2 regions of the Nocardioides lacus genome follow, and region 2 is predicted to be linked to the other one. Evidence: riboswitches for the same ligand, from Rfam matches in the RefSeq annotation. Region 2 holds a riboswitch; the other holds the start of a gene.
The links. Region 2 has a riboswitch for cobalamin ahead of P5P86_RS15095 (VWA domain-containing protein). Riboswitches for the same ligand answer to the same signal wherever they lie in the genome.
Positions count from the first base shown of each region.

Region 1: it holds a riboswitch for cobalamin, as region 2 does, so the genes downstream of both, P5P86_RS07165 (hypothetical protein) here and P5P86_RS15095 (VWA domain-containing protein) in region 2, are expected to answer to the same signal.

Region 1 is NZ_CP123620.1:1,521,379-1,531,255, reverse strand. Features, by position in the region: gene P5P86_RS07180 (ABC transporter ATP-binding protein) at 1-571, opposite strand, end outside; gene P5P86_RS07175 (energy-coupling factor transporter transmembrane component T family protein) at 568-1,629, opposite strand; gene P5P86_RS07170 (hypothetical protein) at 1,649-2,548, opposite strand; gene P5P86_RS07165 (hypothetical protein) at 2,550-3,629, opposite strand; cobalamin riboswitch at 3,703-3,863, opposite strand; gene gatB (Asp-tRNA(Asn)/Glu-tRNA(Gln) amidotransferase subunit GatB) at 3,948-5,450, opposite strand; gene gatA (Asp-tRNA(Asn)/Glu-tRNA(Gln) amidotransferase subunit GatA) at 5,454-6,962, opposite strand; gene gatC (Asp-tRNA(Asn)/Glu-tRNA(Gln) amidotransferase subunit GatC) at 7,039-7,338, opposite strand; gene ligA (NAD-dependent DNA ligase LigA) at 7,476-9,674, opposite strand; gene P5P86_RS07140 (TetR/AcrR family transcriptional regulator) at 9,839-9,877, shown strand, end outside.
Region 2 is NZ_CP123620.1:3,193,781-3,203,657, forward strand. Features, by position in the region: gene cobT (nicotinate-nucleotide--dimethylbenzimidazole phosphoribosyltransferase) at 1-864, opposite strand, end outside; gene cobBC (bifunctional hydrogenobyrinic acid a,c-diamide synthase/histidinol phosphate aminotransferase CobBC) at 861-3,302, opposite strand; gene cobO (cob(I)yrinic acid a,c-diamide adenosyltransferase) at 3,299-3,913, opposite strand; gene P5P86_RS15095 (VWA domain-containing protein) at 3,916-6,024, opposite strand; cobalamin riboswitch at 6,049-6,189, opposite strand; gene cbiE (precorrin-6y C5,15-methyltransferase (decarboxylating) subunit CbiE) at 6,241-7,473, shown strand; gene bluB (5,6-dimethylbenzimidazole synthase) at 7,518-8,138, opposite strand; gene cobM (precorrin-4 C(11)-methyltransferase) at 8,138-8,905, opposite strand; gene cobJ (precorrin-3B C(17)-methyltransferase) at 8,902-9,877, opposite strand, start outside.

The sequences.
Region 1 (9,877 bases), 1.7 Mb from region 2:
GGGTCAGCGTGGCCAACACGTCCTCGGCGGCGGTCGGGTCCAGCGCGCTCGTCGGCTCGTCGAGCACCAGCAGCCGGGGGTGCATCGTCAGCACGGAGCCGATCGCGACGCGCTGCTGCTGACCGCCGCTGAGCGTTCGCAGGTCGCGGGCGCGGAGCTCGGCGATGCCGAGCAGGTCGAGCGTCTCCTCGACCCGGCGGCGCATCGTCGTGGGCGCGAGCCCGAGCTGCTGCATCCCGTAGGCCAGCTCCTCCTCGACCGTGTCGGTGACGAAGCCGGCCGCAGGGTCCTGTCCGACGTACCCGATGCTGGCCGCGCGCTCGCGCGGGGGCGCATGCACGATCGAGCGACCGTCGAGGAGTACGTCGCCGGCGAGCGACCCCCCGCTGAATCGCGGAACCAGGCCGCTCACCACGCCCAGCAGCGTGGACTTGCCCGCGCCGGTCGGTCCGGAGACCAGGACCAGCTCGCCCTCCTCGACGGCCAGATCGACCTCTGTCAGCACCGGCACCGTCGCGTCGGGGTGCGTCACGCTCACGCGGACGAGGCGCAGCAGCTCGGTGGCGCTCATGCGGTGGCCGCCGCGGGCTCGGGGGTGGCGACCGCCGGGAGCAGCCCCACCAGGGCGCCGAGCAGCGCGATCAGGCTGACCTGCGGTCCGACGGAGAGATCCGGATGGGCGACGGCGAGCTGGTGCCGGCTGACCCACCAGCCGGCGAGGCCGACGGCCAGGCCGGTCAGCGCGACGAGCGTCTCGGCCCGGCGCCACGGGTCCGGGCGGTAGACGCTGCGCTCGACACGGCGACCCGCGACGACGAGCGCGAGGACCGCCAGCGCCAGCCCCGCGACGACCATCGGGGTGGCGAGCCAGCGCGGCGCCGTCTCGTCCAGCACCGCGAAGGTGCCCGCACACAGTCCGAGGAGCGCGAGCAGCATCAGCGTCCCGGTGACCCTGCGCTGGGCGAGGCTGGCACCACCCGACCGGCCGTAGCCACGCGTGTCCATGCCGGCGGCCAGGGCCAGCGACCGCTCCAGGGCGTCCTCGAGGACCGGCACCAGGAAGCGGCGCAGCCGACCGACCCGCCGCGTGTCGCCGGCGCGGAGCTGCTGGGCCCGCCGCACGCGCTGCACGCTGTCGGCGAGCTGGGGAAGGATGGTGACGGCGACCACCAGCGCCGTCCCGATCTCGTAGAGGGCCGGCGGAACCGAGCGCAGCAGCCGCTTGGGATTGGCCAGGGAGTTGGCCGCGCCCACGGCGATCACGATCGCTGCCAGTCGCAGGCCGTCGTAGAGGCCCGCGAGGAGCGCCTCACGGGTCAGCGGACCCAGCAGCCGGATGCCGAGCACCCACCCGGGCAGGGGGATCTCGGGCAGGTGGATCAGCACATGGCCGGCGGTGCCCCCGAGCAGGATCCGGAACAGCACCCGGACGAGGACGATCGCGGCACCCATGCCGAGGTAGAGCCGGAAGGACCTGCCCCAGGGCTGGTGGCCGCGTCGTGCGGCCACGACCAGGCCGGCGACGGCGATGACCAGCAGGAGCAGCCAGGGGTTGGTCAGGAAGGAGGCGTACGCCGCCAGCCCGATCGCCCAGGCCCACCACGCCAGCGGGTGCAGGTCGCGTCGCATCGTCTCGGGTGCCGTGCGGCTATCCGCGAGCGTGTCGGCGCGCCACCGCGATGCCGCCCCCGGCGGCGAGGACGGCGGCGACCACAGCGGGGGCGATCCAACCGGGCAGGCCGCCGTCCGGGTCGGAGGCGACAGGCGCCGAGGTGGTCGAGTGCGCCGCCGCGGCGGTCGGTGAGGCGGTCACGTCGATGGTGCTCGCGGGTCCGGTGCTCGCGGGTCCGGTGCTCGCGGTGGCGGGAGCGGCGGAGGGGGTCGCGGCGCGCGCCGACGCGCGCGCGGAGGCACGCCGGCCCTCCGGCGAGGACGATGCGGTGGCCGGCGCGGACGGGGTGGTCGCCGGACTGGCGGCCCCGGTGCTGCCCGAGGCCTTCGAGCCGCTCGAGGCCTTCGAGCCGCGCGTGGTGTGCGCCTTCGCCGACGCCTTCACGGACGGGCTGGGCGAGGTGGCCGTGCGCGTCACCGCCGGCGCGATGCCCGGTGACCGGGTGCCCGCGCTGCTCTGCCAGGCGAACGCGAGCGATCCGCCCGCGCGCACGCTGAGCCCGTCGACGCCGGAGCTGGCGTAGGACCAGTGGGAGGAGGAGCCGTCGGTCCAGAAGAGACCCCAGTAACTGTTCGCCGGCGGCATCTGCGCACAGGGTCCGGCCGGCTTCCGGTCCACGCTGCACACGGCGCCCGGCTGGGTCTGCACCCGGGTCAGCGCATGGCCGGCGGCGACGAAGAGGGCCGCGGCCGTGCCGCCTCCGCTCACACAGCGCTGCGAGACCCCACCGCCGAGCGCGCCGAAGTCGACGACGACGGCGACCGACTGCGCGCCGCAACCACCGGCGGCCGAGGCGGACGACGGCGCGAGGGTCAACGGCGCGGCCGCCCCCAGCACGAGGGCGGCCGCAGCGAGAAGGGATCGCAGGGACTGCACGTCAGGCGCAGCTGCCGGAGTCGAGGTACCTCAGCGCGGGCGCCGCCTGCGTCGTGGCGCGGCGCCACTGGTCCTGGGTGTCGCTGGTGATGCCGGCCGTGGTGGCGGCGGACAGCGCCGCCTTGTCGTAGGCGATCGCGCCCGACGCCGAGCTGAGCGCACCCTTCGCCCGCTTCTTGCTCACCTGCAGCTTGGCGACCCACGTGGCGGCCTTGCGCGCCTGGCGGCAATCACCCGCGGCGGCGAGCGCGGAGGCCGCCAGCCCGGTGCTGTTGGCGTTCGGCGTCGCGGTGGTCGTACCGCCGATGAACGAGCCGTTCCCGGCCTGCTGCTTGCGCAGCCAGCGCGCGGCCTTCCTCTCCGCCTTCTTGACCTTCGCCGTCTGGTGGGGCAGCGCCTCGAGGCTCAGCAGGGCCGCGGAGGTGGCGTCCGGGTCGGGCACGCTGGTGGTCTTGGGGTCGCCCGCGTCACAGGTCTGCGGGGCGGACGGGTCGGCGAAGTAGAGCCGGAAGTAGCCCGAGGAGCACTGCTGCTTGAGCAGGTAGGTGACCACCGGCTTGGCCTTGGTCGGCGCGTCGGTCGACAGAGCCTGCGCGGCCAGGGCCTGACCCAGCGTGTTGGCGTAGTCGCCGTACGCCGAGGTGTCCCGGATCCGGCCCTTGGTGGCGCCCGAGGTCGAGACAGTGCTCTTCAGCAGCTTGACCAGGTTGTCGCCGCCGAACTTCTTGGGGTTCGCCCCGAGCGCATCGGCGGTGACCGCTGCCTTCGCGACGGACCCGGCGTACAGGTCGCTCGTCGTGCCGCCGCGGACCCAGTCGTTCACGTGGGCAGCGAGGGCCTTGCGGGTGGTCTTGAGCTTCGCCTTGCTCGCGCCGAGCTGCTTGAGGGCGAGCGCTGTGTCGGCGGTCAGGCCGTAGTCGTCGACGTCGTACGCCGTGTTGTGGACGACCCCGCCGGTGAACTGGTGCTTGAGCCAGGTGCCCGCGGCCGTCGTGGGTGCGGGGGCGGCGTTCGCCGCGCCGGTGCTGACGATGAGCAGACCTGCCGACGCGACGGCTGCGGACTGGAGGAGCTTGCGCATGGTGGTGTCCTTCCCGCTGCTGGCAACGGGTGGACCGGAAGGAACCGACCCGCTGCGTACCTCGACAGCGATGTGGTCAAGACGCTTCGCGGCGGGTGCTCCGACTTCCCTGGGCGGCCTGTCGAGTCTCAGGGTCACGGTTGCGGGTCAGCGCCGGAGTCTCACCGGCTTCCCCCGACACGAGCGTGTTGGTTGTTAGCAGTCGAAGCCTAACCCGGGACAGGACCAAGCATGTAACGCGGTGTACGTCGCTCCTCGGCGGTGCTGCAGCACCGCAAGAGACGACCGGACACCGCGTTACATGCGATCAGCCGGCGGTCAGGCCAGCTTCTCGATGATCAGCTGCTGCACGCGGGCGGCGTCGGCCTGGCCGCGGGTGGCCTTCATCACCGCGCCGACGATGGCACCGGCGGCCTTGTGGTTGCCTCCCCGGATCTTGTCCGCGATGTCCGGCTGGGCGGCGAGAGCCTCCTCGATGGCGGTCAGCAGCGGGCCGTCGTCGGAGACGAGCGCGAGGCCGCGCTTCTCGATGATCTGGGCGGGCGTCCCCTCCCCAGCGAAGAGACCGTCGAACACCTGCCGGGCGAGCTTGTCGTTGAGGGTGCCCCCCTCGATCAGCTGCTGCACCTCGGCGACCTGCGCCGGCGTCACTCCGGCGGAGCCGAGGTCGACGCCTGCCTCGTTGGCCCGCCGGGAGATCTCCGAGAGCCACCACTTGCGGGCCGCCTGCGGGGCGGCACCCGCGGCGACGGTCTCCTCGATGAGCTCGATCGCGTCGGCGTTGATGACGTCGCGCATCTCCAGGTCCGTGTAGCCCCAGGCCGCCTGCAGGCGCGCGCGGCGCTCGGAGGGTGGCTCGGGCAGCGTGGTCCGGAGCTCCTCGACCCACTCGCGCGCCGGCGCCACCGGGACCAGGTCCGGCTCGGGGAAGTAGCGGTAGTCCTCCGCGTCCGACTTCTCCCGGCCCGGCGACGTGCTGCCGTCGTCCTCGTGGAAGTGCCGGGTCTCCTGCAACACCGACCCGCCACCGAGCAGCACAGCGGCGTGCCGCGACATCTCGTAGCGCACCGCGCGCTCCACCGAGCGCAGGGAGTTGACGTTCTTGGTCTCCGAGCGGGTGCCGAGCGTCCCCGAGCCCTTCGGCGCCAGCGACAGGTTGACGTCGCAGCGCATCGACCCCTGGTCCATCCGTACGTCGGAGACGCCCAGCGCCTTGATCAGGTCGCGCAGGGCGCTCACGTAGGCCCGGGCGACCAGCGGCGCCTTCTCGCCGGTGCCCAGGATCGGCCGGGTGACGATCTCGATGAGCGGGATGCCGGCGCGGTTGTAGTCGATCAGCGAGTGGTCCGCGCCGTGGATGCGCCCGGTCGCGCCGCCCACGTGGGTCGCCTTGCCGGTGTCCTCCTCCATGTGCGCACGCTCGATGTCGATGCGGTAGGTCTGGCCCTCCACCTCCACGTCGAGGTAGCCGTCGAAGGCGATCGGCTCGTCGTACTGCGAGGTCTGGAAGTTCTTCGGCATGTCGGGGTAGAAGTAGTTCTTGCGCGCGAAGCGGCACCACTGCGCGATCTCGCAGTTGAGCGCGAGACCGATCCGCATCGCCGACTCGACCGCCTTGGCGTTGACCACCGGCATCGCGCCGGGCAGGCCCAGGCAGGTCGGGCACACCTGGGTGTTGGGGGCCGCGCCGAAGGTGGTCGGGCAGCCGCAGAACATCTTGGTGTTCGTGTTCAGCTCGACGTGGACCTCGAGGCCCATCGCGGGGTCGAACTTCTCCAGCACCTCGTCGAAGTCGACCAGGTCGGGCAGCGTCTGGGTCATCGCTCAGTCCTCCTTGTACGCCGGCGGCACGATCGGGCCGCCCCACTGCTCGAACAGAGCCGCCTCGAGCGCCGCACCGACCCGGTAGAGGCGGGCGTCCTCGAGCACCGGTGCCAGGAACTGGACGCCGGTCGGCAGCCCGTCCTCGGGCGCGAGGCCCGAGGGCAGCGAGATGCCCGGAACTCCGGCCAGGTTGGCCGGAATGGTGGCGAGGTCCTGCAGGTACATCGAGAGCGGGTCGTCGACCTTCTCCCCGATCGGGAAGGCGGTGGACGGCGCCGTCGGGGAGACCAGCACGTCGACCTGCTCGAAGGCCCTGGTGAAGTCCTCGATGATCAGCGTGCGGATCTTCTGGGCCTGGCCGTAGTAGGCGTCGTAGTAGCCGCTGGAGAGCGCATAGGTGCCGATCATGATGCGGCGCTTGACCTCGTCGCCGAAGCCCGCGTCGCGGGAGACCTTCATGACCTCCTCGGCCGAGGGCGAGCCCTCGGGCGTGACCCGGACGCCGTAGCGCATCGCGTCGAACTTGGCGAGGTTGGAGGAGCACTCGGCCGGCAGGATCAGGTAGTAGGCGGCCATGGCGTGCACGAAGCTGGGCAGCGAGACCTCGACGACCTCGGCGCCCATCTCCTTCAGCAGCGCGACCGACTCCTCGAAGCGCTGCATCACGCCCGCCTGCCAGGCGTCGCCGGCCAGCTCCTTGACCACGCCGACGGTGACGCCGGCGAGGTCCCTGCCCGCGCCGCGCCGGGCGGCCTCCACCAGTCCGGTGACCGGCGTGGGCACCGAGGTGGAGTCACGGGGGTCGTGGCCCCCGATCAGCTCCTGCAGCAGCGCCGAGTCGAGCACGGTCCGGGTGACAGGGCCGACCTGGTCCAGGCTGTTGGCCAGCGCTACCAGCCCGTAGCGGCTCACGCTCCCGTACGTCGGCTTCACGCCGACCGTGCCGGTCATCGCACCCGGCTGACGGATCGACCCTCCGGTGTCGGTCCCGAGCGCGAGCGGCGCCTCGAACGCCGCCACGGCCGCCGCCGAGCCGCCGCCGGAGCCGCCCGGGATGCGGGTGTGGTCCCACGGGTTGCGGGTCGGTCCGTAGGCGCTGTTCTCGGTGGAGGAGCCCATCGCGAACTCGTCCATGTTCGTCTTGCCCAGGATCGGCAGGCCGGCGGTCCTGAGCTTGGTGACGACCGTCGCGTCGTAGGGCGGGACCCAGCCCTGGAGCATCCGCGAGCCGCAGGTGGTCGGCTGGCCGACGGTGGCCAGCACGTCCTTGACAGCGATCGGGACGCCGTCGAGCTCGTGCAGCGGCGCACCCGCGGCACGCCGCTCGTCGGACTCCCTCGCCTGCTCCAGCGCACCCTCGGCGTCGACGTGCAGGAAGGCGTGCACACCCTCGCCACCGTCGACGGCGGCGATCTGGTCGAGGTGGGCCTGGGTCAGCTCGACGCTGGTGACCTCGCCGGCGGCCAGCGCGGCCGCCTGCTCGGCAGCGGTGCGGTGGATCCAGCTCATCGACGTCCTCGCTTCGCTCCGCGCGCCGACGAGGCACGCATGGTGCTGTGCTGAAGGGATCGCTCGCTGCGCCCGCTCACTGCTCGTCCCCCAGGATCCGCGGGACGGAGAACTTGTCGTCCTCCCGCTCCGGCGCACCGGAGAGGGCCTGGGCGGGCGTCAGGCCGGGCACCACGACGTCGTCGCGGAAGACGTTGGTCATCGGGATCGGGTGCGAGGTCGGGACGACATCGTCCCCGGCCACGCCCTGGATCGAGGCGACGGACTCGAGGATCACGTTCAGCTGGGGCGCGAGGTGATCGAGCTCGGCATCGCTCAGGTCGATCCGGGCGAGGTCGGCCAGGTGGCGCACCTCGTCACGGGAGAGTTCAGGCATGGCGCCCATCCTAGTGGTGGGAGCCGACGGCCCGGTCCGGCCCCTGCGCGCCGCGGGGAGCACGATTTCCGCGCTCCGGCGACGACACGGCGAACGCCTCGATCGGTGTCGAGGCGTCGACCCGCGAGGGGGCGTGATCAGCCCTCGCCGTCACCCACCGCCGCGGGGCCACCCGCGAGCAGCGCGGCGAACCCGTCCTCGTCGAGGATGCGCAGGCCGAGCTCCTCGGCCTTGTCCGCCTTGGTGCCGGCGTTCTCGCCCACGACGACGTAGTCGGTCTTCTTCGACACCGACCCGGCTGCCTTGCCACCGCGGCTGATGACCGCCTCCTTGGCCGAGTCGCGGGAGAAGCCCTGCAGCGAGCCGGTCACCACGACCGTCAGCCCCTCCAAGGTGCGGGGCACGGTGTCGTCGCGGACGTCCTCCATCGTGACGCCGGCGGCCAGCCAGGCGTCCACGATCTCGACGTGCCACGGCTCTCGGAACCAGGCGATCAGGGCATCGGCGATCACCCCGCCGACACCGTCGACCTCGGCGAGCCGGGCACGCGCACGGATCGCCTCCGCCGAGGCGTCGGCAACGGCGTCACCCGCGTCCGACGACGACTCGTCGGCGTCGGGATCGACGTCGCCCGAGACCGCCGCGTCCGCCTCGCGCACGACCTCGCGCAGCGCGGCCATCGACCCGAACTCGGCGGCGATGGCGCGCGCGGCCGACGGGCCGACGTGACGGATGGACAGCGCCACCAGGACCCGCCACAGCGGCACGGTCCTGCGCTCCTCGAGGTTGGCCAGCAGCTTGTGGGCGTTGGCCGTCAGCTGCGGACCGTCCTCGCCCTTCTTCGGAGCGCGGGTGAACAGCGGCGTACGGCGCAGCTTCTCCTCGTCGAGGTCGAAGATGTCCCCCTCGTTGCGCAGCGCTCCCGACTCGAGCAGCGCGACACAGGCCTCGTAGCCCATCCCCTCGATGTCGAAGGCGCCCCGACCGGCGACGTGGTTGACCCGCTCGGTGACCTGCGCGGGGCACGCCCTGTGGTTGGGACAGCGCCGGTCCTTGTCGCCGGCCTTCTGCTCGACCAGCTCCGTGCCGCACGAGGGGCAGACCGTCGGCGGGACCCAGGCCGGAAGTCCTTCCGGCCGCAGGGCGAGCACGGGCCCGAGGATCTCGGGGATCACGTCGCCCGCCTTGCGCAGCACCACCGTGTCGCCGGGACGCACGTCCTTGCGCGCCACCTCGTGGAAGTTGTGCAGGGTCGCCATCTCGACGGTGGACCCGGCCACCTTGACAGGCTCCATCACACCGAACGGCGTCACCCGCCCGGTGCGGCCGGTGTTGACCTCGACGGCGAGAAGCAACGTGTTGACCTCCTCCGGCGGATACTTGTAGGCGATCGCCCAGCGAGGCGCCCGCGAGGTCGACCCGAGGCGACGCTGCAGCGCGACGTCGTCGACCTTGATGACCACGCCGTCGATCTCGTGGGCGAGGACGGCCGGGTCGTGCCGGTGCTCGGCGAAGTACCCGATGAACTCCTCGACCGCGGCGAGGTCGGCCACGACCTTCACCTTGTCCGAGATCGGCAGGCCCCAGCTGGCGAGCGCCTCGTAGGCCTGCGACTGCGAGACCGCCTCGAAGCCCTCCCGGGCACCGACGCCGTGGCAGACCATCGCGAGACGACGTGCGGCGGTGATGGCCGGGTCCTTCTGCCGCAGGGATCCCGCAGCGGTGTTGCGTGCGTTGGCGTAGAGCGGCTTGCCCGCGGCCGCCTGCTCGGCGTTGATCTCCTCGAACCGCTCGGTCGGCAGGTAGACCTCGCCGCGCACCTCGATCAGCCGCGGCACCGGATGCTCGCTCGACCCGGTCAGCCGGTGCGGGACGTCGGCGATGGTGAGCACGTTGGGCGTGACGTCCTCCCCGGTGCGTCCGTCGCCGCGGGTGAGCGCGCGGACGAGCCGGCCGTCCTCGTAGAGCAGGTTGATCGCCAGCCCGTCGAACTTGACCTCGCACAGCAGCGCGGGCCGGGACCCGGTGTCGCGCACCACTCGCTCGTACCACCCCGCCAGCTCCTCGGTGGAGAACGCGTTGTCGAGGCTCTCCATCCGCTGGAGGTGGTCGACGGCGGCGAAGTCGGTGAAGGCCTTGCCCATCACCCGCTGGGTGGGACTGTCGGGCTTGACCAGCTCCGGGTACTGATCCTCCAGATCGCCGAGCCGACGCAACAGCGCGTCGTAGTCGGCGTCGGTGAGCGGCGAGGAGCCGTCGCGGTAGTAGGCGTCGGAGGCCGCCTCGATCTGGGCGGACAGCTCGGCGTGGAGGCTCGCAGGGCTCTCGTCGGTCATGGGCACATCTTGCCGCTACCCACCGACAGGATCGCCCGGCAGGACTGGTCTAGACCGATCGGAAGAAAATGCGGTTGGCCGGGAATGAAACGACGCCGTACTATCTTGACCAGATGAAACGAAACCGTTTCGTTTCATCTTCGTGACCAGAAGGAGTCCTCCCGGTGAACCTGGCTCGTGCTCTCCATCGTCCTCGGATCGAG
Region 2 (9,877 bases):
GGCGTACCAGGCCGCGGCGCCGGGCTCGATCCGATCCGCCGTCAGCGCGCACGCGACGCTCATCAGGCCGTCGAGCAGGACCGGCACCCCTCGGCGTGCCGCCTCCAGCAGGTAGCCGGTGGTGGCGGCGAGGTCGGCGCTGCTCAGCGCGGCGAGGGTCTCGACCGGATCCTCGGTGCGTGCACCCGCGCGGGCGACGGCAGCATCGACGACGCCGGCCTTGTGGGCGAGCGCGGCGTCGTCGATGCCTGTCCCCCGGCCGACGACCTCGCCGGCCGGCAGTCCGAGCGCCACCGCGACGAGCGCGGCGGCCGGGGTGGTGTTGCCGATGCCCATGTCGCCGCTGATCAGCAGGCGCGCACCGGCAGCGATCTCCTCACCGGCGACCGCCGCACCGGCGGCGAGCGCCTGCTCGGTCTCGGCCCGGGTGAGAGCGTCCTGGAGGTGGATGGCGCCGCTGCCGCGACGGACCTTGTGCCGCTGCAGCGCCGCCCTGAGGTCGCTGTCGAGGTCCTCGAAGTCGTCGTCGACGCCGAGGTCCAGCACGCGCACCTGCACCTGGTGGGCGCGGGCGAGAGCCGTGACGCCCGCCTTGCCGGCCAGGAACGTGCGGACCATCGCCCCGGTGATCGCAGGCGGGAACGCTGAGACGCCGTGCGCGGCGACGCCGTGGTCGCCGGCGAAGATGACCAGCCGCACGCTCTCGGCGCCGTCCAGTGGCTGCGGCGGCACCTGACCCTGGCAGGCCGCCAGCCACACGCCGAGCTCGCCGAGGCGGCCGAGCGCACCCGGTGGCGTCGCCAGGGCGGCCAGCCGCTTGGCGGCGTGGTCGCGGGTGATGGTGGAGGGCGGGACGAGGGTCATCGGAGGGCTCCTTCGAGGGCGGTGAGCAGCTGGTCGGTGAGCTCGGGCGGCCGGACAGCGATCCGGATCCAGGAATCGTCGAGACCGGGGAACGTGTCGCCCCGTCGTACGGCGATGCCCTGCTCGCGCAGCAGGCGATGGGTGCCGGCGCCGGCCTGGAGCAGGACGTACGGCGCCTGCGAGTCCACCGGCCGATGCCCGCGCTCGTGCAGCTGCGCGACGAGGTAGGTGCGCCACCGGGTCAGCTCGGCGGCGCGCCGCGCGGCCTCCTGCCGCGCCTGCGGGCTGCTGCACGCGAGCATCGCGGCGATGGCGGGCGTGCCGACCGACCAGGGGGTCTGCTGTGCGGCCAGCTCGCGGATCAGGGCGCTCTCACCGAGCACGTAGCCCGCCCGGATGCCGGGGATCGACCAGTGCTTGGTGAGGCTGCGCAGCACGAGCAGGCCCGCCGAGACGTCATCGCGTGGCACTCCAGGCGTCACTGCGTCGGCGAACGACTCCGGCTCCCCCGGGACGGCGTCCATGAACGCCTCGTCGACCACCACGACCCGGCCGGGGCGCAGCAGCGCAGCGATCGCCGCCCGGCGGTGCAGGACGCCGGTCGGGTTGGTGGGGTTGCCGACGACGACCAGGTCGGCGTCCTCGGGGATCCGGCCGGCGTCGAGTGCGAAGCCGTCCTCGGGTCGGGTCAGGACGGTGGCGACCGTGTGCCCCGCCTGCTGCAGCGCCGCGTGCGGCTCGGTGAACTGCGGGTGCACCACCACCGGCCGCCGCCAGGGCCGCAGCCGGGCGATCAGGGTGAAGGCCTCGGCGGCCCCGGCCGTCGGCAGCACCTCGTCGGGCGCGCGGCCGTGACGGGCGCCGATCGCCGCCGCCGCCGAGGTCGGGTCGGGGTAGGAGTCGATGCCCGCCAGGCTCTCGGTCAGCGCTGCGTCGAGCCAGTCGGGGCGGGCTGCGGCGTACACGTTCACGGCGAAGTCGAGGTGCCCGTCGCGAGCCTCCGCATCACCGTGGTGACGCAGCCCCGACTCGACCGGGACGCAGGCCCGACTCGACGCGGCCTCGGCGAAGCGCTGGGCCAGCTGCGGGTGGCCGGCCCAATGCACGTGCAGGTACGACGCGTGCAGTCTCGGGCCACCGAAGCCGACGGCCTCACCGTCCACCTCCCAGGCCGGCCCCCAGCCGGCACCCGCTCCGGCACCCGCTCCGGCACCCGCTCCGGCACCCGGTGTGGCGCGGGTCTTGTGGAACTCGTGCGCGGTGATCCGCTCGCCCGCTCGGGTCAGCAGCGAGTCGGCGGGAGCCAGCGCGACCGGGTAGCGCAGCGTGAGCCGCCCCATCGTTGCCGTGGTCGGCAGCACGCCGGCCATCGCCGTGCCCTCCAGCGACTCGGCCAGGTAGAGCAGGCCGGCGCACTCGGCGACCGTCGGCAGCCCGTCGCGGACGGCGGTGCGGATCTCCTCCATCAGCGCCCGGTTGGCGGCCAGCTCGGGCGCGTAGACCTCGGGGAAGCCGCCTCCGAGGTAGAGACCGCTGGTCCCGGCGGGGAGCGCGGCGTCCGTCAGCGGGTCGAACGTCACCACCTCGCACCCGGCGGCGGTCAGCAGCTCCTCGGTCTCGGCGTAGCGGAACGTGAACGCCCGCCCGCCGGCGACGGCGATCCGCGGTCGGGCACCGTCGGCTCGCGCGACGGGTGTGGTCGGCGGCGCCCACGGCACGGCGTCGAGGGCGGGAGCCGACCGCGCGACCTCGAGCACGGCGGACAGGTCCACCTGCGCGGCGATCTGCTCGCCGAGCAGGGCGACCGTCTGGGCCGACACCGAGCGCTCGGCCACCGGGACCAGGCCGAGGTGGCGCGACGGGGTCGCCAGCCGCTCGTCGCGCCGTACGACGCCGAGCACGGGGACCTCCCGGATCGACCGCACGACCTCGGCGACGTTGCGCTCCGAGCCTGCCTGGTTCAAGATCACGCCGGCGATCCGGACCGCCGGGTCGTAGGCGATCATCCCCGCCACGATGGCACCCGCCGAGCGGGAGAGCCGGCCGACGTCGAGCACGAGCACCACCGGCGTCGCCGTCAGCGCCGCCACGTGCGCGGTGGAGGCGAAGCCGTCGGCGCCGATGCGTCCGTCGTACAGGCCCATCACGCCCTCGATGACAGCGACGTCGGCGGGTACGGGCACACGCGCACCGTGCAGCAGCAGCGGCGCGATCAGGTCCTCGCCGACCAGGTGCGGGTCGAGGTTGCGGCCCGGCCGGCCGGTGGCCAGGGCGTGGTAGCCGGGATCGATGTAGTCCGGTCCGACCTTGTGACAGCTGACGGCGAGCCCTGGACCGTGCGGGCCGGCGGCGCGCAACGCGGCCATCAGGCCGGTCGCGATGGTCGTCTTGCCCTGGCCGGTGGAGGGCGCGGCGACGACCAGGCGCGGCAGCCTCACCACTCGATGCCTCGCTGACCCTTCTGGCCCGCGTCCATCGGGTGCTTCACCTTGGTCATCTCGGTGACCAGGTCGGCGATCTCCACCAGCCGCGGGTCGGCCGCCCGGCCGGTGATCACGACGTGCTGGAAGCCGGGACGGCTCGCCAGCGTCGCGACGACGTCGTCGACGTCGACCCAGCCCCACTTCATCGGGTAGGTGAACTCGTCGAGCACGTAGAGGTCGTGCGTCTGGGCACCCAGCCGGCGCTTGATCTCCGCCCAGCCCTCGGCGGCGGCGAGCGCGTGGTCCTCCTCGGAGCCCTCGCGCCGGCTCCAGGACCAGCCCGAGCCCATCTTGTGCCACTGCACCGGGCCGCCCTCGCCGGTCTCCTCGTGCAGCCGGCCGAGCCGCTCGAGCACCGTCTGCTCGCCGATGCGCCACTTGGCGGACTTCACGAACTGGAAGACCCCGATACGCCAACCCTGGTTCCAGCCACGCAGGGCCAGCCCGAAGGCGGCGGTCGACTTGCCCTTGCCGTCGCCGGTGTGGATGGCGAGCAGCGGGCGGTTGCGGCGCTGGCGGGTGGTCAGCCCGTCGTCGGGGACGACGAGCGGCTTGCCCTGGGGCACGGCTAGGCCACCTTCCCGGTGTGGGCGGTGACGGTCGCCGTCAACGCCTCGGCACTGACGTCCCCGACCGGCAGGTGCTCGGCGTGTAGGGCCTCGGCGAGTCGCTCCGCGAGGCCGAGCCGGATCGGCCCGGACTCGGAGTCGACCACGACGGTCGTCACGCCGAGCCCGGCGACGAACCGCGCCGCCTGCAGCGAGCGTGCGACGGCCGCCCTGGGTTCGGCACCACCCGTCGCACGGCCGTCGGTGAGGACCACCAGCAGCGGGCGCAGCCGCGGGTCGCGGAGCCGCTCGCGCTGCAGCACCCGGGCGGACTCCAGCAGCCCTTCGGCGAGGGGTGTGCGGCCGCCCGCCGGGAGCTCGTCGAGCCGGGCAGCGGCGATGTCGATGGAGTACGTCGGCGGCAGGGCGACCTCGGCACTCGCCCCGCGGAACGTGACCAGGCCCACCTTGTCGCGCCGGCGGTAGGCGTCGAGCAGCAGCGACAGCACGGCCGTCTTGACCTGACCCATCCGCTTGCGCGCGGCCATCGAGCCGCTCGCGTCGACGCAGAACAGCACGAGATTGGCCTCCCGGCCCTCCCGTACGGCGACGCGCAGGTCCTCGGCGTGCAACGCCACCCGGCTGCCGACCCGCTCCCGGCCGCTCTGCTTCCCGGCAGCGGCGAGCAGGGTCTCGACCAGGTGCAGCGACCCGGTCGGACCGTCGGGACGGCGTGCGCCGACCCGTCGGCCGGTGCTGGCGGTGGCGCGGCTGCGGCGGCCCGGCTGGCCCTCCCCCAGGCCGGCGACCTGGAGGAGCTTGGGCCGGTACGGCGTGGCGGCACGCGCCGCGGTGGTCGAGGAGGTGGCTGCGGCTCCCGGGGTGTCTCCCGGTGTCTCGCCCGGTGTCTCGCCCGGTGTCTCGGGGTCGGGGACCTGCGGCGCGTGATCCTCGGGAGCATCCTGCTCGCCGGCACCGTCCTGCTCGCCGGGAGCATCCTGCGTGCTCGATGTCGCCGCCGGATCCTCGGGCGCGTCACCGTCGGGACCATCGGGGGCCGGGGGCGGCTCGGGCGGCAGCTCGTCCTCTCCGAGGATCCGATCGAGCAGCTCCTCGTCGAGCCCGGGAGCGTCGAACGGGTTGCGGCGCCGACGGTGCGGCAGCGCGAGCAGCGCGGCTCGACGGATGTCGGCCTTCGTCACCTCGCTCCGGCCTGACCAGGCGGCGTGCGCGACGGCGGTCCGGGCGGTGACGATGTCGGCACGCAGCCCGTCGACCTCGAACGCCGCGCACACCTCGGCGATCGTGAGCAGCGCGGCCTCGCCCAGCTGCACCGACGCCAGCCGCGACCGGGCGTCGGCGACGCGGGACCGCAGCTCCTCGTCGGCCGCCGCGTACCGCTCGGCGAACGCGGCGGGGTCGGCGTCGTAGGCCATCCGCCGGCGCACCACCTCCACCCGGAGCGCCGGATCGCGCGGCGCCGCGACCTCGACGGTGAGTCCGAACCGGTCGAGCAGCTGCGGGCGCAGCTCACCCTCCTCCGGGTTCATGGTGCCGATCAGCACGAAGCGAGCGGCGTACTCGACCGAGACGCCGTCCCGCTCGACGCTGACCCGACCCATCGCGGCCGCATCCAGGAGCAGGTCGACGAGGTGGTCGTGCAGCAGGTTGACCTCGTCGACGTAGAGCAGGCCCCGGTGGGCACGCGCGAGCAGGCCGGGCTCGTACTCCACCTTGCCGTGCGAGAGCGCGCGCTCCAGGTGCAGCGATCCGAGCACGCGGTCCTCGGTGGCGCCGACCGGCAGCTCCACCAGGCGCACGGGCCGGGTCTCGACCCTCGAGGCGGCGCCGAAGGCGCCGTCCGGGGAGACAGCGTCGGCATCGGCGGGGTCGATGGAGAAGCGGTCCCCGGCGTAGACCCGCACCGGCGGCAGGACGCTGGCCAGGGCCCGCACCGTCGTCGACTTCGCGGTGCCCTTCTCACCCCGCACCAGGACGCCACCGATCTCCGGGGAGATCGAGGTGAGGAGCAGCGCGAGACCCATGTCGTCGAGGCCTGCGGAGGCCGGCCCGTCGGGCTCGCCCGGCGCGCAGCCGAGGACAGCAGAAAAGGGATAGTGCACCGGCATTGAGGCTCCCGCTCGCTCGCCATGGTCGTGGGCTGACGCGAGGCCGGTCTTCGGACTCACCCGGTCCCACTCATCGAGTGGGCCGGACTCACCGCAGCGGGCCTGTGCCGGAATCTCACCGGCTTCCCAGATTCTCCCCGCCGGTCTTCGCCACCGTTTCCGAAGGCTGGGCCGTAGGGGCACCTCGTGCCGGGCCTCACGATAGCGTCTGAGCCCATGTCCTCCGCCACCCCGTCGCCTGCCGGACGTCCGGTCGCGGTCGTGGGCGTCACCGCCGACGGCGACCTCGCCGATCCGGAGCTGGTCGCCCGGGCCGGCGTGGTCATCGGCGGCGCGCGCCACCTGGCGATGCTCCCGCCCGCCTCCGCGGCTGCGCCCGGGCAGGTCCGGGTGCCCTATCCCTCGCCCCTGCGAGCGGGACTCCCGGCGCTCCTGGAGGAGCACGCCGAGGCCGACGTGGTGGCCCTGGCCTCCGGCGACCCGCTCGTCTCCGGGATCGCCGGCACCCTGATCGACCTGCTCGGCACCGACCGCGTGCAGGTGCACCCGGCCCTCTCCTCGATCGCGCTCGCCCGCGCCCGGATGGGCTGGCCGGCCGAGTCGTGCACGGTCGTCAGCCTGGTCGGTCGCGACCCCGCCCTGGTGCTGCGCGAACTGGCCCCGGGTCGCCGCATCCTGGTGCTCAGCTCGGACCAGCACACGCCGCACCGGGTCGGCGAGCTCCTGACCCGGGCCGGCTACGGCGAGTCGCTCCTCGACGTGCTCGGCGACCTCGGCACGTTGCAGGAGACCCGCTCGTGGTCGGTCGCGCACAACTGGGCCCAGTCACCGCCCTCCCACACGCCGCGGCTCAACGTCATCGCGATCAGCTGTGCGGGTCCCCTGGCCGCGGGCTGGGTAGCGGGCCTGCCGGACGAGGCGTTCGAGCATGACGGTCAGCTCACCAAGCGCGATCTGCGCGCCTCCGCGCTGGCGCGGCTCATGCCGGTGCCGGGTCAGCTGCTGTGGGACGTCGGCGCGGGAGCCGGCTCGGTGGGGATCGAGTGGATGCGGGCGCACCGCACCTGCCGGACCGTCGCGGTCGAGGCCGATCCCGGACGGGCCGAGCGGATCGCGGGCAACGCGGCGCGCCTCGGCGTACCCGGCCTGGAGGTCGTCGTCGGTCGTGCGCCCGATGCGCTGGTCGACCTGCCCGCGCCGGACGCGATCTTCGTCGGGGGCGGCGCCACCCGCGCCGGCGTGCTCGAGGCCTGCGTGGCGGCGTTGCGACCCGGCGGACGCCTGGTCGTGCACGGCGTGACCCTGGAGACCGAGGCGCTGCTGGCGGGGCACCATCGCGAACGGGGCGGCGAGCTGACCCGGATCTCGGTGGAGCAGGTCGACGCGATCGGCACCTTCCGCGGCTGGGCACCGCTGCGCACGGTGACCCAGTGGGCGCTGACCCGCTGACGGCAAGGATGACGGCGGGGCTCCCCGTGGCGCTGAACGGCTGTTCAGCCGCCGTACCGCTCCTGGTGCAGGACCGACGCGAGCGGCGAGCGGTGCCGCCAGCCGTGGCGCTCCAGGTCCGGTACGTCGGGCAGGTCGGCGACCGGACCGACGCACAGCCACGCGACCGGCCGGACGTGCTCGGGCATCCCCACCAGCGAACGCAGGAACTCCTCCCGGTAGAACGACACCCAGCCGACACCGACGCCCTCGGCGGTGGCGGCCAGCCACAGGTTCTCGATGGCACAGACCGCCGAGTACAGGCCGGCGTCCGCGATCGCATGCCGCCCCAGCACGTTCGGCCCCCCGCGGGTGGGGTCGTAGCCCACCACCACGCCCAGCCCCGACTCGCGGATCCCCTCGATCTTGATCCGGTCGAAGGTCTCGGCCCGCTCGCCGCTCAGCGTCGCGGCGAACGTCTCGCGCTCCTGGGCCACATGCGTCGCGAACGCCTCGAGCGTCTGGGGCGAGCGCACCAGCACGAAGTCCCACGGCTGGCTCATCCCCACGCTCGGCGCGCAGTGCGCGGCCGAGAGCAGCCGCGCCAGGACGTCGTCGGCGATCGGCTCGCCGGTGAACTCCCGGCGGGTGTCGCGGCGGCGGTTGATGGCGTCGTAGAGCTCCATCAGTGCTGCCGCCCCCGCTTCGCGGTCCGGTCGCGCGTCGCGTCGTAGAGGTAGGACTCCCCACCGTCGCGGTCGAGCGCGCGGCCGACCATGATCACGGCCGCCTGCCGCAGGCCGGCGGCCTCGACCTGGTCGGCGATCGTCGCGACGGTGCCTCGCAGCACCAGCTCCCCGGGTTGGCTCGCGCGGTGGACGACCAGCACCGGGCAGCCCTCGCCGTACTCCCCCACGAGCTCGGCCATCAGCTGGCGGACCCGGGTGATCGAGAGGTGCAGCACGAGGGTGGAGCGGGTGGCGGCGAAGGCCGCGAGCGCCTCGGTCTGCGGCATCGCCGTCGACCGCGCCTGCGTCCGGGTCAGGACGACCGACTGCGCGACCAGCGGCACCGTCAGCTCGGCCCCCACCCGGGCGGCGGCGGCGGCGTAGGCCGGGACGCCGGGCGTGACGTCCCAGGGCACGCCGGCGGCGTCCAGGCGCCGGGTCTGCTCCTGCAGCGCGGAGTAGAGCGACGGGTCGCCAGAGGTCAGCCGGACGACCGTGCGTCCCTCGCCGACCGCGGCGACCATCCGCTCGGTCATCGCGTCCAGGTCCAGGTCCTGGGTGTCGACCAGGCGGGCTCGGGCTCCGGCGTGGGTGAGCACCTCCGGATCCAGGTAGGTGCCCGGGTAGAGCACCACCTCCGCCTGCGCCAGCAGCCGGGTCGCCCGGACGGTGAGCAGGTCGGCGGCCCCGGGACCCGCGCCGACGAAGTGGACGATGCCCGTCACCGCACGTACCTCGGCGTCCACACCTGACCGGCGCTCGTCACGCGGGTCGAGGAGGCGCCGACGATCAGCAGGCACTTCATGTCGATGCGGTCGGGATCCAGCTCGGCGAGCGTGGTGACGCTCAGCGACTCCTCGGCCCGGCCGACGTCGCGGCCCACGACGACGACCGTCTCGGGCTTGCGGTGGTCCAGCAGGACCTCCCGCAGCCGAGCCACCTGCGTCGTGCGCGAGCGCGAGGCCGGGTTGTAGACGGCCAGCACGAGATCCGCCTCGGCGATCGCCCGCAGCCGCCGCTCCACCACCTCCCACGGCTTGAGCCGGTCGGAGAGCGAGACGACGGCGAAGTCGGCACCGATCGGCGCTCCGGCGCGGGCGGCGACGGCCTGGACCGCGCTCACGCCGGGCAGCACCCGCACCGGTACGGCGGCACGCCCCGCGCGCTGATCGTCCTCGACGGCCTCGAAGACCGCCGCGGCCATGCCGAAGACTCCGGCGTCGCCACCGGAGACCACCGCCACCCGCTCGCCGGCACGGGCGAGATCCAGCGCGAACCGGGCCCGGTCCACCTCGACGGTGTTGCCGGAGGCGTGCCGCTGCAGGCCGGCGCGCTGCGGGACACGAGCGACGTACGGCGCGTAGCCGACGACGTGCTCGACCTCCGCCAGGGCGGCGCTCGCCTCGGGGGTCAGCCAGCCGTCGGGCCCGGGCCCCAGTCCGATCACCAGCAGCTCGGCTCGCCGGTCCGGCGCCGTTCCGGGGCCGTCGGAGGGCTCGGGCACCTCGCTCAGCTCGGCTCTCGCGCTCGACTCGGCTGAAGCGCGCAGCCGCCCCGTGTCCGCCCGCGGCGCGCTGTCGCCGGGCACCACGATGAGGGAGAAGTACGGCACCGACTCCGGGTCCACGTCGGCGACCGGCAGCCACCGCTCCTCGGGCTGCGAGGCGCGCTCGACGTACCACGAGCCGTCGAGCCTG